Ensifer sp. PDNC004: one gene and its partners. Each later gene encodes a partner of the first gene's protein in a complex. Links are inferred from orthologs where the notes say so. Each region holds a gene or a part of one and is shown in the gene's direction. Other genes may lie near its edges. The genes, in order: accD, JVX98_RS25810, accB and accC.

Region 1 (3,572 bases):
GGTAAAGCCGGTAACCGCCGGCAGCGGCACGCTCAAGGACGCCATGAATGAAGCGCTGCGTGACTGGGTCACCAATGTCGACAACACCTACTACCTGATCGGCACGGCTGCCGGCCCGCATCCCTATCCGGAGATGGTCCGCGATTTCCAGGCCGTCATCGGCCAGGAAGCCAAGGAGCAGATGCTCGCTGCCGAAGGCCGGCTGCCGGATCTCGTCATTGCCGCCGTTGGTGGTGGCTCCAACGCGATCGGCATCTTCCATCCGTTCCTCGATGACGAGAGCGTCAAGATCGTCGGCGTCGAAGCCGGCGGCAAGGGCATTGAAGGCGACGAGCATTGCGCCTCGATCACCGCCGGTTCGCCGGGCGTGCTGCACGGCAACCGCACCTATCTGCTGCAGGACGGCGACGGACAGATCAAGGAAGGCCATTCGATTTCGGCCGGCCTCGATTATCCCGGCATCGGTCCGGAGCACGCCTGGCTCAACGATGTCGGCCGCGTCGAATACGTGCCGATCATGGACCACGAAGCGCTCGAAGCCTTCCAGACGCTGACCCGTCTCGAGGGCATCATCCCGGCGCTCGAGCCGTCGCATGCGCTTGCCGAGGTGATCAAGCGCGCGCCGAAGATGGGCAAGGACGAGATCATCCTGATGAACCTCTCCGGCCGTGGCGACAAGGACATCTTCACCGTCGGCAAGTTACTGGGAATGGGGCAGTAAGATCATGACCGCACGCATGGACAAGCGATTTGCCGATGTCGCGGCCGAAGGACGTCCGGTCCTCGTCACCTATTTCATGGGCGGCGATCCGGATTTCGAGACGTCGGTCTCGATCATGAAGGCGCTGCCGAAGGCCGGCGCCGACGTCATCGAACTCGGCATGCCGTTCTCTGACCCGATGGCCGACGGCCCGGCGATCCAGTTGGCTGGCCAGCGCTCGCTGAAGGGCGGCCAGACGCTTGAAAAGACGCTCGAAATCGCCCGCCGCTTCCGCGAGGACGACGAGCGCACCCCGATCGTGCTGATGGGCTATTACAACCCGATCTATATCTACGGCGTCGACCGCTTCCTGACGGATGCGCTTTCAGCCGGGATCGACGGCCTGATCGTCGTCGACCTGCCGCCGGAAATGGACGACGAGCTCTGCATCCCGGCGCTGGAAAAGGGCATCAACTTCATTCGCCTGGCGACGCCGACCACGGACGACCGTCGCCTGCCGAAGGTGCTCGAAAACACCTCCGGTTTCGTCTACTACGTGTCGATGAACGGCATCACTGGATCGGCTCTGCCCGATCCGTCGTTGATCGGTGGCGCCGTCGGGCGTATCAAGGCACACACCAATCTGCCCGTTTGCGTCGGTTTCGGCGTCAAGACGGCGGAACATGCAAGGGCCATCGGAGCATCTGCCGATGGTGTGGTCGTCGGTACGGCGATCGTCAACCAGATCGCGTCGAGCCTGACCGAAGAGGGCAAGGCGACCGATGCGACGGTTCCGGGTGTCGAAGCGCTGGTGAGAGGGCTCTCGGCAGGCGTGCGGTCCGCACGTCTCGCAGCAGCCGAATAATTGCCTATATTAGCGCGCACAACCCGAAGGAAATCTTCAGGAGTTACTAAGTGAACTGGATCACAAACTACGTTCGGCCGAAGATCAACTCGATGCTGGGCCGCCGGGAAGTTCCGGAAAATCTCTGGATCAAGTGCCCGGAAACCGGCGAGATGGTGTTCCACCGCGATCTCGAGGAAAACAAGTGGGTCATCCCGCAGTCCGGCTTCCACATGAAGATGCCGGCCAAGGCGCGGTTGAAGGACCTGTTCGACGGCGGCATCTTTGAAGCGCTTCCGCAGCCTAAGGTTGCCCAGGATCCGCTGAAGTTCCGCGATTCCAAGAAGTACTCGGACCGTCTGCGCGACAGCCGTGCCAAGACCGAACTTGAAGACACGATCGTTGCCGGTCTCGGCCGCGTCCAGGGCGTCAAGCTCGTCGCCGTCGTGCACGAATTCAACTTCATTGGCGGCTCGCTCGGCATGGCTGCCGGCGAGGCGATCATCAAGGCCTTCGAACGGGCAATTTCCGAGAAGTGCCCGCTGGTCATCTTCCCGGCTTCCGGCGGCGCGCGCATGCAGGAAGGCATCCTGTCGCTGATGCAGCTGCCGCGCACCACGGTTGCCGTCAACATGCTCAAGGAAGCGGGCCTTCCCTATATCGTCGTGCTCACCAACCCGACCACCGGTGGCGTTACCGCATCCTACGCGATGCTCGGCGACATTCACATGGCCGAGCCGGGCGCTGAAATCGGCTTTGCCGGCAAGCGCGTGATCGAGCAGACGCTGCGCGAGAAGCTGCCGGAAGGTTTCCAGACGTCGGAATACCTGCTGGAGCATGGCATGGTCGACATGGTCGTCAAGCGCCATGATCTGCCGTCGACGCTCGCCCGGGTTCTGAAGATCCTGATGAAGAAGCCGGCGGAAGCCTCGAAGCTCAACGGCGGCACGCAGCCGGCCGCCTTGCCGGTCGCTGCCAGCGCCTGAAGCGCTGCGTCGGCTGAACTGTATAGAACAAAATGATGCATCTCCGCGATTTCTTGTGAGCGGGGATGCTGCAACTCAGGGCGTTACAGCGATCGGTAGACGGCCTATAGGGCGCGCCCTGTAGCAGCCGAGCGTGTCGGGGCGGGGTTAAGAGATGGCAGCGGTGGAAGCCAGCGAAGCGGGCTATGAGATCGAAAAACTTCTCGCCCTTCACCCCAAGGGCTTCGACTTGTCGCTGGACAGGATCACCCGGCTTCTCGCAGCTCTCGGCAATCCCCAGGACCGCCTGCCGCCGGTGATCCATGTCGCCGGTACCAACGGCAAAGGCTCGGCAACCGCGTTTTCTCGGGCGATCCTGGAAGCAGCCGGCCTCAGTGTTCACGTCCATACCTCGCCACATCTCGTCAACTGGCACGAGCGCTATCGCCTGGGCGTCAAGGGCGGCAAGGGGAAGCTCGTCAGCGATCCCGTTCTCGCCGATGCCGTGCGTCGCGTTGCTGAAGCCAATGGCGGCGAGAAGATCACCGTCTTCGAGATCCTGACCGCCGTTACCTTCGTGCTCTTTGCCGAGCATCCGGCCGATGTAGCGATCATCGAGGTCGGCCTTGGCGGTCGTTTCGATGCGACCAACGTCATTGCCCGTCCGGCCGTTTCGGTCGTCATGCCGATCTCGCTCGACCATCAGGCCTATCTCGGCGATCGGGTGGAGCTGATTGCCGCCGAAAAGGCAGGCATCATGAAGCGTGGTTGCCCTGTGGTGATCGGCCAGCAGGAGGAAGAGGCCGCCCGGGATGTGCTGGTCTCGACCGCCGAGCGCCTCGGCTGCCCGATGTTCGTCTACGGCCAGGATTTCATGGCGCATGAGGAGTTCGGTCGCCTCGTCTATCAGGACGAAGGCGGGCTCGCCGACCTGCCGCTGCCGAAGCTGCCGGGCCGCCACCAGTATGCCAATGCCGCAGCGGCGATCCGCGCGGTACGGGCCGCCGGTTTCGATGTGTCAGAAGCGGCGATCGAGCGTGGTCTTGCGGGCGTCGAATGGCCC
Region 2 (3,411 bases), 760 kb from region 1 along the record:
AAGGCACATGCAGAGGAGATTGAAATGCCGACCCTCTTCCGGTTCCTGTTCTTCTGTGCCGTTATCGCCGGGATAGTGTACGGCACGATGATCTCTCTCGTCACCTTCGTCGAGCCGACGCAGCGCGACGTCACCGTCAAGATTCCGTCCGAACGGGTGAACAAGACCCAATGAGCGATCTTTCCGCCGCCCACGTCGAGGCTTTCCTCGAAATGATGAGCGCCGAGCGGGGTGCCGCGATCAACACGCTGCAATCCTACGAGCGTGATCTCGAAGATGCCTCCTCGCACCTGCGCACACTTGGAACCGGGCTGACGGCAGCGACACCGGACGATCTTCGCGGGTATCTCGCCCACCTCGCCGGCCAGGGCTTCAAGGCGTCCTCGCAGGCGCGGCGGCTTTCGGCACTCAGGCAGTTCTACAAGTTCCTCTACGCCGAAGGCATGCGCGGCGACGACCCGACGGGGATCCTCGACACACCGAAGAAGGGACGCAGCCTGCCGAAGACGCTAAGCGTCGACGACGTCTCGCGGTTGATCGGCCAGGCGGAGACCGAGGCGGCAGCCGGCGGCGCCGACCACCTCGGCAGATTGCGCATGCATGCGCTGATCGAACTGCTCTATGCGACCGGCATGCGCGTCAGCGAACTCGTGTCGCTGCCGGCAAGCGTGCTGGCGCAGAACGGCCGCTTCCTCGTCATCCGCGGCAAGGGCAACAAGGACCGCCTCGTGCCGCTGTCGCAGGCGGCGATCCGGGCCATGCGGGCCTATGGCGAGGCGCTCGCCGACGAGATGGCGCGCGACGAAACTGGCAACCGCGAGAACCCGTGGCTCTTTCCCTCCTCGGGCAAGCAGGGCTTCCTGCCGCGCCAGGTTTTTGCGCGCGACCTGAAATCGCTTGCGGCCCGCGCCGGAATAAGGGTCGCCACGATCTCCCCGCACGTGCTCAGGCATGCCTTCGCCAGCCACCTGCTCGCCAATGGCGCCGACCTTCGCGCGGTGCAGGAACTGCTGGGGCATTCAGACATTTCCACGACACAAATCTATACGCATGTGCTGGAAGAACGGCTGCACAACCTCGTGCAAAACCATCACCCTCTTGCCAAACAGGCGAAAAAACAGGATTAGGACCGCCGGGCAGGCTGGTTTCGGCCCGCAGACCCTTGTCGCAAAATGATCGGAAACGCATCTCATGCACAACTATCTCGATTTCGAAAAACCCATCTCCGACCTCGAAGGCAAGATTCTCGAATTGAAGAAGCTCGCCGGCGAAGACGAGAGCGTGAACACTTCGGATGAGATCGAACGCCTGGAGACGCGCGTCCGCGACGCGATGGTCGAGATCTATTCCAAGCTGACGCCGTGGCAGAAGACCCAGGTCGCCCGCCACCCTTCGCGTCCGCACTTCCTGGACTATGCAGCAGAACTCTTCACCGAGTTCACGCCGCTTGCCGGCGACCGCAACTTCGCCAATGACGACGCCATCCAGGCTGGCCTTGCGCGTTTCCGCGGCATGCCGGTCGCCGTTCTCGGCCAGGAAAAGGGCAACGATACGAAGTCGCGCATCAAGCACAATTTCGGCAGCCCTCGTCCGGAAGGCTACCGCAAGGCGATCCGCGTCATGGAAATGGCCGATCGCTTCGGCCTGCCGCTGATCACGCTGGTCGACACCGCCGGCGCCTATCCGGGCGTTAACGCTGAAGAGCGCGGCCAGGCGGAAGCCATCGCCCGTTCGACCGAAATGTGCCTCAACGTTCGCGTGCCGATCGTCACCGTCGTCATCGGCGAAGGCGGCTCCGGCGGCGCGATTGCGATCGCCACCGGCAACCGCGTCTACATGCTGGAGCATGCGATCTACAGCGTCATCTCGCCGGAAGGCGCTGCCTCGATCCTGTGGCGCGATTCCACCCGCGCGAAGGAAGCGGCCAGCAACATGAAGATCACGTCCGAGGATCTGAAGGCGCTCGGCGTCATCGACGGCATCATCCAGGAGCCCGTCGGCGGCGCGCATCGCGACCCGAATGCGGTCATCGGTCGCACCGGAACCGTGATCGCCGACGCGCTCAAGGAACTTTCCGGACGCGATGGCGACCAGTTGCGCACCGATCGCCGACAAAAATACCTGAATATCGGCCGTAATCTCTAAGCCGGGATCGGCAGTCCTTAGGCGGGGACGGGGCGAAAGTCCCACGCCTTTCCCCTCGCCGGTCTCCATGGCCCGCGATTGCGGTAGAGTGTTTCGCAACTGCAAAGCGGAGTGTGGCCAAATCTTGGCCATATTCATAAGGTCATGAACAGCGCATCGGCAGGGCCACCCTGCAGGGTTAAGAATTCGTGAAGTATAATCGCTTAGTGATTCTCTAAAGGGCCCACCCTCGCGGACTGGGCTATCGTAGTCGAGTTTGGGTTTGAACGGGCCTCTGCTGATGCGTTTCTGGAACCTTTTAGCTTCCGCCGCCATTGTCGCCACACTTGCCGGCTGCACCAACGAAGCGCTGGATGCGACGACGTCGGTCGATATCAAGTCCGTCAAGAACAAGACCGAGTACCAGGTCTCTGCGCCGATGGTCAGAAAGATGACCGAACTCGGCATGCAGAAGCAGGCGCCGATCGCGTTGCGCATCTTCAAGGAAGAAGGCACGCTCGAGGTCTGGAAGGCCAATACGGCCAACCGTTTCCAGCTCTTGAAGACCTACAAGATCTGCGCCTGGTCCGGCAAGCTCGGCCCCAAGGTGAAGGAAGGCGACCGGCAGGCGCCGGAAGGTTTCTACCCGCTCTTCCCCCGCCAGATGAACCCCAACTCCAACTATTATCTGGCGATCAACACCGGCTATCCCAACGCCTACGACAAGGCGAACGGCCGCCAGGGCACGCACCTGATGATCCACGGCGCCTGCTCGTCGTCGGGCTGCTACTCGATGACCGACGAGCAGATGATCGAGATCTTCGCGCTCGCCCGCGACAGCTTCAAAGGCGGCCAGGAAAGCGTACAGCTGCAAGCCTTCCCCTTCCGCATGACCGCGGAAAACATGGCGCGGCACCGCGACAATCCGAATATCGACTTCTGGAAAATGCTGAAGGTCGGTTACGACCAGTTCGAAGTCACCAAGCGTCCGCCGGAAGTCAACGTCTGCGAAAAGAAGTACGTCTTCAACCAGCAGGCCTCCGGCCCGTTCAACCCCGGCGGCCAGTGCCCGGCGATGTCGACGCCGCCGGCGCTGCAGGTGGCCATGGCTGGCTTCGAGAAGACCTACCAGACCGACTACGACAAGGCCATGAAGAAGTATGACGGCATGGTCTGGTACGAGCCGAGCGAGGCCGAGCGCAAGGCGATCGTCGCCAAGCAGCGCGTCGGCCGCGAGCTCGCCTATGCCCCGACCGGCAACTCGCTTGACGCCGGCAAGATGATGAA
Region 3 (3,534 bases), 1.5 Mb from region 1 along the record:
AGCGACAAGGTGCCGAGCGCGTCGGTATAGCCGAGCCTGCCATGCTCAAGCGCCTTGCGCGCAGCGTCGAGAGCTGCTTTGGGCGCCGGGTGGGCAGGCTGCCCGACCGCCATCGAGATCACCGGGTGGCCGGCGTCGCGGCGACGAGTCGCCTCCGCCAGTACGTCCATCGCATGGAAAGGTTCGACGGCACTGCGTTTTGACAAATCTACCAACGGAAAATCCTCGATATGCGGCTGTTCTCCAGCCCTTTGCCCGATGAAAATGACCTTCACAAGTCCGCGAGTGCCGTATTTCCGCCGATTTTGCCGTTTCGTTTCCGCAACACCCACCCTATGCTGCCGGCATATTGCGGATACGAGGAATCCTGTTGTCACTCAGAACAGCCGGTTGACCCGGCGACACGCGATGGACGACACACAGGATACGCAAGGACAACGAGGTAGAAATGAACTTCAGCACCAAGATGATTGCCGCCGGGACGCTCGCAGCGTTCGTGGCCGGGGTCAGCCTGCCCCAAAACGCGTTCGCGCTCGACGCGAAGCAGAAGGAAGAGATCGGCGCCTTCATCAAGGAATACCTGATCGCCAATCCGGAGATCATGCTCGAGGTCCAGGAGGCGCTGACGACGAAGCAGCGCGCCAAGCAGCAGGAAGCGGCGGAAGGCGCGATCACTGAGAACAAGAAGGCGATCTTCAATTCCGACTATGACATGGTGCTCGGCAACCCCAAGGGCGACGTCACCGTCGTCGAGTTCTACGACTACAATTGCGGCTACTGCAAACGCGCGCTTTCCGACATGGACGACATCCTCGCCAAGGACAAGAACGTGCGCTTTGTGCTGAAGGAACTGCCGATCCTCGGCCCGGATTCGCTGGCCGCCCACAAGGTGAGCGCCGCCTTCCGCCTGGTCGCTCCGGAAAAATACGGCGACTTCCACCGGGCGCTGCTCGGCGGCGAGGACCGCGCCACGGAGGAGACGGCGCTTGCGGTTGCCGCCAAGCTCGGCGTTTCCGAAAAGGACCTGCGCGCCAAGATGGAAAAGGAGCCGCATGACGCGGCCGTGCGCGAGGCCTACAGCCTTGCCAACGACCTCGGCATCACCGGAACGCCTTCCTACGTCATCGGCAACGAAGCGGTCTTCGGAGCAGTCGGCGCCGAGGAGATCGAAGGCAAGGTCGCCAATATGCGCGAATGCGGCAAGACAGCCTGCTGACAAACCTTCCCATGACTGTGGACAAATCCCGCGGGGGCCCAAAGGGCTTTTCCTCGCGGGACCATCAGTCTATAGGTAACCCTCCATGACCGGACCGGAATCCCTTATGCCATCGACCATTTTCGTGCTGAACGGCCCCAACCTGAATGCGCTGGGCAAGCGCGAACCGGGTATTTATGGTGGGCAGACGCTGGCCGACATCGAGGCCATGTGCAAGGCGGAAGGCAAGGCGCTCGGCTTCGACGTCGATTTCCGCCAGTCGAACCATGAGGGAACGCTGGTCGATTGGCTGCACGAGGCCGGCAACGTCGCCGCAGGCGTTGCAATCAACCCGGCTGCCTATGGCCACACGTCGATCGCACTTCATGATGCCATCCGCGCCATCGGCATTCCGGTCGTCGAACTGCACCTCTCGAACATCCATGCGCGTGAGGAGTTCCGCCACAAGTCGATGATCGCACCCGCCGTCAAGGGCGTCATCTGCGGCTTCGGCGCACAGAGTTACATTCTTGCGCTGCATGCGCTAAAGAACCTGACAAATCCGTCGAAATAAAAAGAACACAAGAGGCTCATATTCCATGGCTGACAAGAAACCAGGTATCGACCAGGCGCTGATCCGCGATCTCGCCAATATTCTCAAGGACACCGATCTGACCGAGATCGAAGTCGAGCAGGACGACCTGCGCATTCGCGTTTCGCGCAACGGCACGCCGGTTGCGATGCCGATGGCCATGCCGCAGATGCCGGCTTACCAGATGCCCGCCGCAGCGGCCGCCCCGGCAAACGCCGTTGCCGCTCCCGCCGCCGAGAGCGCCCGCGCATCGAAGAATGCCGTGACCGCGCCGATGGTCGGCACTGCCTACCTGTCCCCCGCACCGGGAGCCCGCCCCTTCGTTGAGGTCGGTGCCACGGTCAAGGAAGGCCAGACGATCCTCATCATCGAAGCGATGAAGACGATGAACCAGATCCCGGCTCCGCGCTCGGGCAAGGTCACCGAAATCTTCGTCCAGGACGCAGCCCCCGTCGAATATGGCGAACCGCTGATCGTAATCGAATAAGGCGGCGCGGCGATGATCTCGAAAATTCTCATTGCCAATCGCGGCGAAATCGCCCTTCGCGTGCTTCGTGCCTGCAAGGAACTCGGCATCGCCACGGTCGCCGTTCATTCCACGGCCGACGCCGACGCCATGCATGTTCGCCTCGCCGACGAGAGCGTCTGCATCGGCCCGCCGCCCTCGCGCGATAGCTATCTGAACATTCACCAGATCGTCGCCGCCTGCGAAATCACCGGTGCCGACGCCGTGCATCCGGGCTACGGCTTCCTGTCGGAAAACGCCAAGTTCGCCGAAATCCTCGAAGCGCACGACATCACCTTCATCGGCCCGACGGCGGAACACATCCGCATCATGGGTGACAAGATCACCGCCAAGCAGACGGCGCAGGAACTTGGCATCCCGGTCGTTCCGGGTTCCGACGGCGAAGTGAAGCCGGAGAACGCGCTCGAAGTCGCCCGCAAGATCGGTTTCCCGGTCCTGATCAAGGCGACCGCCGGTGGCGGCGGCCGCGGCATGAAGGTCGCCCGCAGCGAGGCGGACCTCGAAGAGGCCGTTGCGACGGCCCGCACCGAAGCGCTTGCCGCTTTCGGCAACGACGCCGTCTACATGGAGAAGTACCTCTCCAAGCCGCGCCACATCGAAATCCAGATCGTCGGCGACGGCGCCGGCAATGCGGTGCATCTCGGCGAACGCGATTGCTCGCTGCAGCGCCGTCACCAGAAGGTCTGGGAAGAGGCGAATTCGCCGGCCCTCAACGTCGACCAGCGCATGAAGATCGGCCAGATCTGCGCCGACGCCATGAAGAAGCTGAAGTATCGCGGCGCCGGCACGGTCGAGTTCCTCTACGAGAACGGCGAGTTCTATTTCATCGAAATGAACACCCGTCTTCAGGTCGAGCATCCGATCACCGAAGCGATCACCGGCATTGACCTCGTGCACGAGCAGATCCGCGTCGCCTCCGGCGGCGGTCTCTCGGTCCAGCAGGAAGACATCGTGTTTTCCGGCCACGCGATCGAGTGCCGCATCAATGCCGAAGACCCGCGTACCTTCGTCCCCTCCCCGGGCACGATCACGCATTTCCATGCGCCGGGCGGCCTTGGCGTGCGCGTCGATTCGGGCGCCTATCAGGGCTACCGAATCCCGCCTTACTACGACAGCCTGATCGGCAAGCTGATCGTGCATGGCCGTACCCGCGTCGAATGCATGATGCGCCTGCGCCGCGTGCTTGACGAATTTGTCATCGACGGCATCAAGACGACGCTT
Region 4 (3,527 bases), 1.5 Mb from region 1 along the record:
TATGGCCACACGTCGATCGCACTTCATGATGCCATCCGCGCCATCGGCATTCCGGTCGTCGAACTGCACCTCTCGAACATCCATGCGCGTGAGGAGTTCCGCCACAAGTCGATGATCGCACCCGCCGTCAAGGGCGTCATCTGCGGCTTCGGCGCACAGAGTTACATTCTTGCGCTGCATGCGCTAAAGAACCTGACAAATCCGTCGAAATAAAAAGAACACAAGAGGCTCATATTCCATGGCTGACAAGAAACCAGGTATCGACCAGGCGCTGATCCGCGATCTCGCCAATATTCTCAAGGACACCGATCTGACCGAGATCGAAGTCGAGCAGGACGACCTGCGCATTCGCGTTTCGCGCAACGGCACGCCGGTTGCGATGCCGATGGCCATGCCGCAGATGCCGGCTTACCAGATGCCCGCCGCAGCGGCCGCCCCGGCAAACGCCGTTGCCGCTCCCGCCGCCGAGAGCGCCCGCGCATCGAAGAATGCCGTGACCGCGCCGATGGTCGGCACTGCCTACCTGTCCCCCGCACCGGGAGCCCGCCCCTTCGTTGAGGTCGGTGCCACGGTCAAGGAAGGCCAGACGATCCTCATCATCGAAGCGATGAAGACGATGAACCAGATCCCGGCTCCGCGCTCGGGCAAGGTCACCGAAATCTTCGTCCAGGACGCAGCCCCCGTCGAATATGGCGAACCGCTGATCGTAATCGAATAAGGCGGCGCGGCGATGATCTCGAAAATTCTCATTGCCAATCGCGGCGAAATCGCCCTTCGCGTGCTTCGTGCCTGCAAGGAACTCGGCATCGCCACGGTCGCCGTTCATTCCACGGCCGACGCCGACGCCATGCATGTTCGCCTCGCCGACGAGAGCGTCTGCATCGGCCCGCCGCCCTCGCGCGATAGCTATCTGAACATTCACCAGATCGTCGCCGCCTGCGAAATCACCGGTGCCGACGCCGTGCATCCGGGCTACGGCTTCCTGTCGGAAAACGCCAAGTTCGCCGAAATCCTCGAAGCGCACGACATCACCTTCATCGGCCCGACGGCGGAACACATCCGCATCATGGGTGACAAGATCACCGCCAAGCAGACGGCGCAGGAACTTGGCATCCCGGTCGTTCCGGGTTCCGACGGCGAAGTGAAGCCGGAGAACGCGCTCGAAGTCGCCCGCAAGATCGGTTTCCCGGTCCTGATCAAGGCGACCGCCGGTGGCGGCGGCCGCGGCATGAAGGTCGCCCGCAGCGAGGCGGACCTCGAAGAGGCCGTTGCGACGGCCCGCACCGAAGCGCTTGCCGCTTTCGGCAACGACGCCGTCTACATGGAGAAGTACCTCTCCAAGCCGCGCCACATCGAAATCCAGATCGTCGGCGACGGCGCCGGCAATGCGGTGCATCTCGGCGAACGCGATTGCTCGCTGCAGCGCCGTCACCAGAAGGTCTGGGAAGAGGCGAATTCGCCGGCCCTCAACGTCGACCAGCGCATGAAGATCGGCCAGATCTGCGCCGACGCCATGAAGAAGCTGAAGTATCGCGGCGCCGGCACGGTCGAGTTCCTCTACGAGAACGGCGAGTTCTATTTCATCGAAATGAACACCCGTCTTCAGGTCGAGCATCCGATCACCGAAGCGATCACCGGCATTGACCTCGTGCACGAGCAGATCCGCGTCGCCTCCGGCGGCGGTCTCTCGGTCCAGCAGGAAGACATCGTGTTTTCCGGCCACGCGATCGAGTGCCGCATCAATGCCGAAGACCCGCGTACCTTCGTCCCCTCCCCGGGCACGATCACGCATTTCCATGCGCCGGGCGGCCTTGGCGTGCGCGTCGATTCGGGCGCCTATCAGGGCTACCGAATCCCGCCTTACTACGACAGCCTGATCGGCAAGCTGATCGTGCATGGCCGTACCCGCGTCGAATGCATGATGCGCCTGCGCCGCGTGCTTGACGAATTTGTCATCGACGGCATCAAGACGACGCTTCCGCTGTTCCAGGACCTGATCAATAATCAGGACATTGCCAACGGCGACTACGACATCCACTGGCTGGAGAAGCATCTGGCCACCACGTCCGAGTAAGGACCAGACATTGAAAGGGACGCGCAGCAAGCAGCCCGATATTACGCCGGACATGCTGCTGCGCGCCTATTCGATCGGCCTCTTCCCGATGGCCGATTCGGCCGATGATCCGGAGCTCTTCTGGGTCGAGCCAGAAATTCGCGGAGTGATCCCGCTCGCAGGCTTCCACACCTCTCGCAGCCTCGCCAAGACCATCCGCCGAAAGCCTTTCGACATCCGCTTCAACACCGCCTTCGAAGCGGTCATGGACGGCTGTGCTGCCCCTGCTCCCGACCGGCCGACAACCTGGATCAACAATAAGATCCGCACGCTCTACGCGACACTGCACTCGATGGGCTATGCCCACAGCGTCGAGGCCTGGGAAGGCGACCAACTGGTCGGGGGGCTTTACGGGGTTTCGCTCGGCTCAGCCTTCTTCGGCGAAAGCATGTTTTCCAGACGCACCGACGCCTCGAAGATCTGCCTCGTGCATCTGGTCGAGCGACTGAAGGCGCGCGGCTTCGAACTGCTCGATACACAGTTCACCACCGAACACCTGAAGTCGTTCGGCGCCGTCGACGTGCCGAAGGCGGAATACGAAGTATTGCTCGCGAACGCGATGTCGTCGCCCGACCTCGCCTTCTAACCAAGGCAAATTCTAAAGAATGGGGATATGCCCCGCCGCTCAGCGCTTCTGCGCGGTATCCGGCGGCGGCAGGTCCGAGGTCGCCTTGCAAGACTGCAGCCAGACGTCATAGACCGGATGCTCGACGGCGTTCAGACCGGGGCTGTCGGCAAACATCCAGCCGGTAAAGATACGGCGGATCTTGCGGTCGAGCGTGATTTCCTCGACCTCGACGAAGGTGGTGATCTTCTGCGCTTCCGTATCGTCACGGCTATAGCAGACGCGCGGCGTGACCTGGAGGGCGCCGAACTGCACGGTCTCGCCGATATAGACGTCGAAGGTGGTGATGCGGCCGGTGATCTTGTCGATGCCGGAGAAGACGGCGACGGCGTTGGAAAGGCGGGCTGCGTCAACGGCTTCCGCAGATGCGACCAGCGGCAAGGCGGCAAGCAGGGACAAGCCCAAACGCCGTGCTCCTTGGCCGATTGCCTTGCGCAGATCAGAACCTGCCATCGTCGCCTGTCTCCCGCGTATCCTGTTCGTCATGGATTTCAGGCGCTAACCATCAATTGTGGCCTCGCCATGATCGAGGAACCCATTCCGCGGTCCGTCGTCGTCACTGAGAACAGATTATTCAGGAGCCGGGCGTCCAGGCGTCGTAGTCGCCGGTTACGCGCGGGCGCTTGCCGGTGGCAGCGATCGAGCCCTGTGGGCGGTAGGCGTTGGCCGTGCCGGTCGGATTGGCGCGGTGCGCCTTCTGCCATTCCCGCGGCGTGTACTTTTCATCGGCCGGCGAAACGTCGGTCCGGTGGTGCATCCAGCCGTGCCAGCCGGCCGGAATGGCGGAAG

The links.
Region 2: the proteins of accD (region 1) and JVX98_RS25810 are in contact, whole or in part, in a solved structure (PDB 8UXZ), measured with the Escherichia coli proteins. The link is inferred for Ensifer sp. PDNC004 from one-to-one orthologs.
Region 3: the proteins of accD (region 1) and accB are in contact, whole or in part, in a solved structure (PDB 8UXZ), measured with the Escherichia coli proteins. The link is inferred for Ensifer sp. PDNC004 from one-to-one orthologs.
Region 4: the proteins of accD (region 1) and accC are in contact, whole or in part, in a solved structure (PDB 8UXZ), measured with the Escherichia coli proteins. The link is inferred for Ensifer sp. PDNC004 from one-to-one orthologs.

Annotation. Positions count from the first base shown.
Region 1 is NZ_CP070353.1:2,894,231-2,897,802, reverse strand. The notes cover bases 626-3,572. They hold accD (acetyl-CoA carboxylase, carboxyltransferase subunit beta), read left to right. Parts: upstream 626-1,615; coding sequence 1,616-2,530; downstream 2,531-3,572. Other genes in these bases: JVX98_RS22370 (folylpolyglutamate synthase/dihydrofolate synthase family protein), read left to right, coding at 2,685-3,572; trpA (tryptophan synthase subunit alpha), read left to right, coding at 726-1,565; trpB (tryptophan synthase subunit beta), read left to right, coding at 626-721. Outside these bases: more of trpB, read left to right, coding at 1-625.
Region 2 is NZ_CP070353.1:3,649,102-3,652,512, reverse strand. What follows is about bases 383-3,168. They hold JVX98_RS25810 (acetyl-CoA carboxylase carboxyltransferase subunit alpha), read left to right. Parts: upstream 383-1,191; coding sequence 1,192-2,145; downstream 2,146-3,168. Other genes in these bases: JVX98_RS25805 (murein L,D-transpeptidase family protein), read left to right, coding at 2,426-3,168; xerD (site-specific tyrosine recombinase XerD), read left to right, coding at 383-1,127. Outside these bases: JVX98_RS25820 (hypothetical protein), read left to right, coding at 25-174; more of xerD, read left to right, coding at 171-382; more of JVX98_RS25805, read left to right, coding at 3,169-3,411. UniProt on the Escherichia coli protein: Component of the acetyl coenzyme A carboxylase (ACC) complex. First, biotin carboxylase catalyzes the carboxylation of biotin on its carrier protein (BCCP) and then the CO(2) group is transferred by the carboxyltransferase to acetyl-CoA to form malonyl-CoA.
Region 3 is NZ_CP070353.1:1,436,615-1,440,148, forward strand. Bases 626-3,534 are described here. They hold accB (acetyl-CoA carboxylase biotin carboxyl carrier protein), read left to right. Parts: upstream 626-1,794; coding sequence 1,795-2,274; downstream 2,275-3,534. Other genes in these bases: JVX98_RS15255 (DsbA family protein), read left to right, coding at 626-1,216; aroQ (type II 3-dehydroquinate dehydratase), read left to right, coding at 1,323-1,769; accC (acetyl-CoA carboxylase biotin carboxylase subunit), read left to right, coding at 2,287-3,534. Outside these bases: JVX98_RS15250 (pyridoxal phosphate-dependent aminotransferase), read right to left, coding at 1-215; more of JVX98_RS15255, read left to right, coding at 449-625. UniProt on the Escherichia coli protein: This protein is a component of the acetyl coenzyme A carboxylase complex; first, biotin carboxylase catalyzes the carboxylation of the carrier protein and then the transcarboxylase transfers the carboxyl group to form malonyl-CoA.
Region 4 is NZ_CP070353.1:1,438,171-1,441,697, forward strand. The notes cover bases 1-2,902. They hold accC (acetyl-CoA carboxylase biotin carboxylase subunit), read left to right. Parts: upstream 1-730; coding sequence 731-2,074; downstream 2,075-2,902. Other genes in these bases: aroQ (type II 3-dehydroquinate dehydratase), read left to right, coding at 1-213; accB (acetyl-CoA carboxylase biotin carboxyl carrier protein), read left to right, coding at 239-718; aat (leucyl/phenylalanyl-tRNA--protein transferase), read left to right, coding at 2,085-2,699; JVX98_RS15280 (DUF2155 domain-containing protein), read right to left, coding at 2,739-2,902. Also shown: more of JVX98_RS15280, read right to left, coding at 2,903-3,191; JVX98_RS15285 (NADH:ubiquinone oxidoreductase subunit NDUFA12), read right to left, coding at 3,313-3,527. UniProt on the Escherichia coli protein: This protein is a component of the acetyl coenzyme A carboxylase complex; first, biotin carboxylase catalyzes the carboxylation of the carrier protein and then the transcarboxylase transfers the carboxyl group to form malonyl-CoA.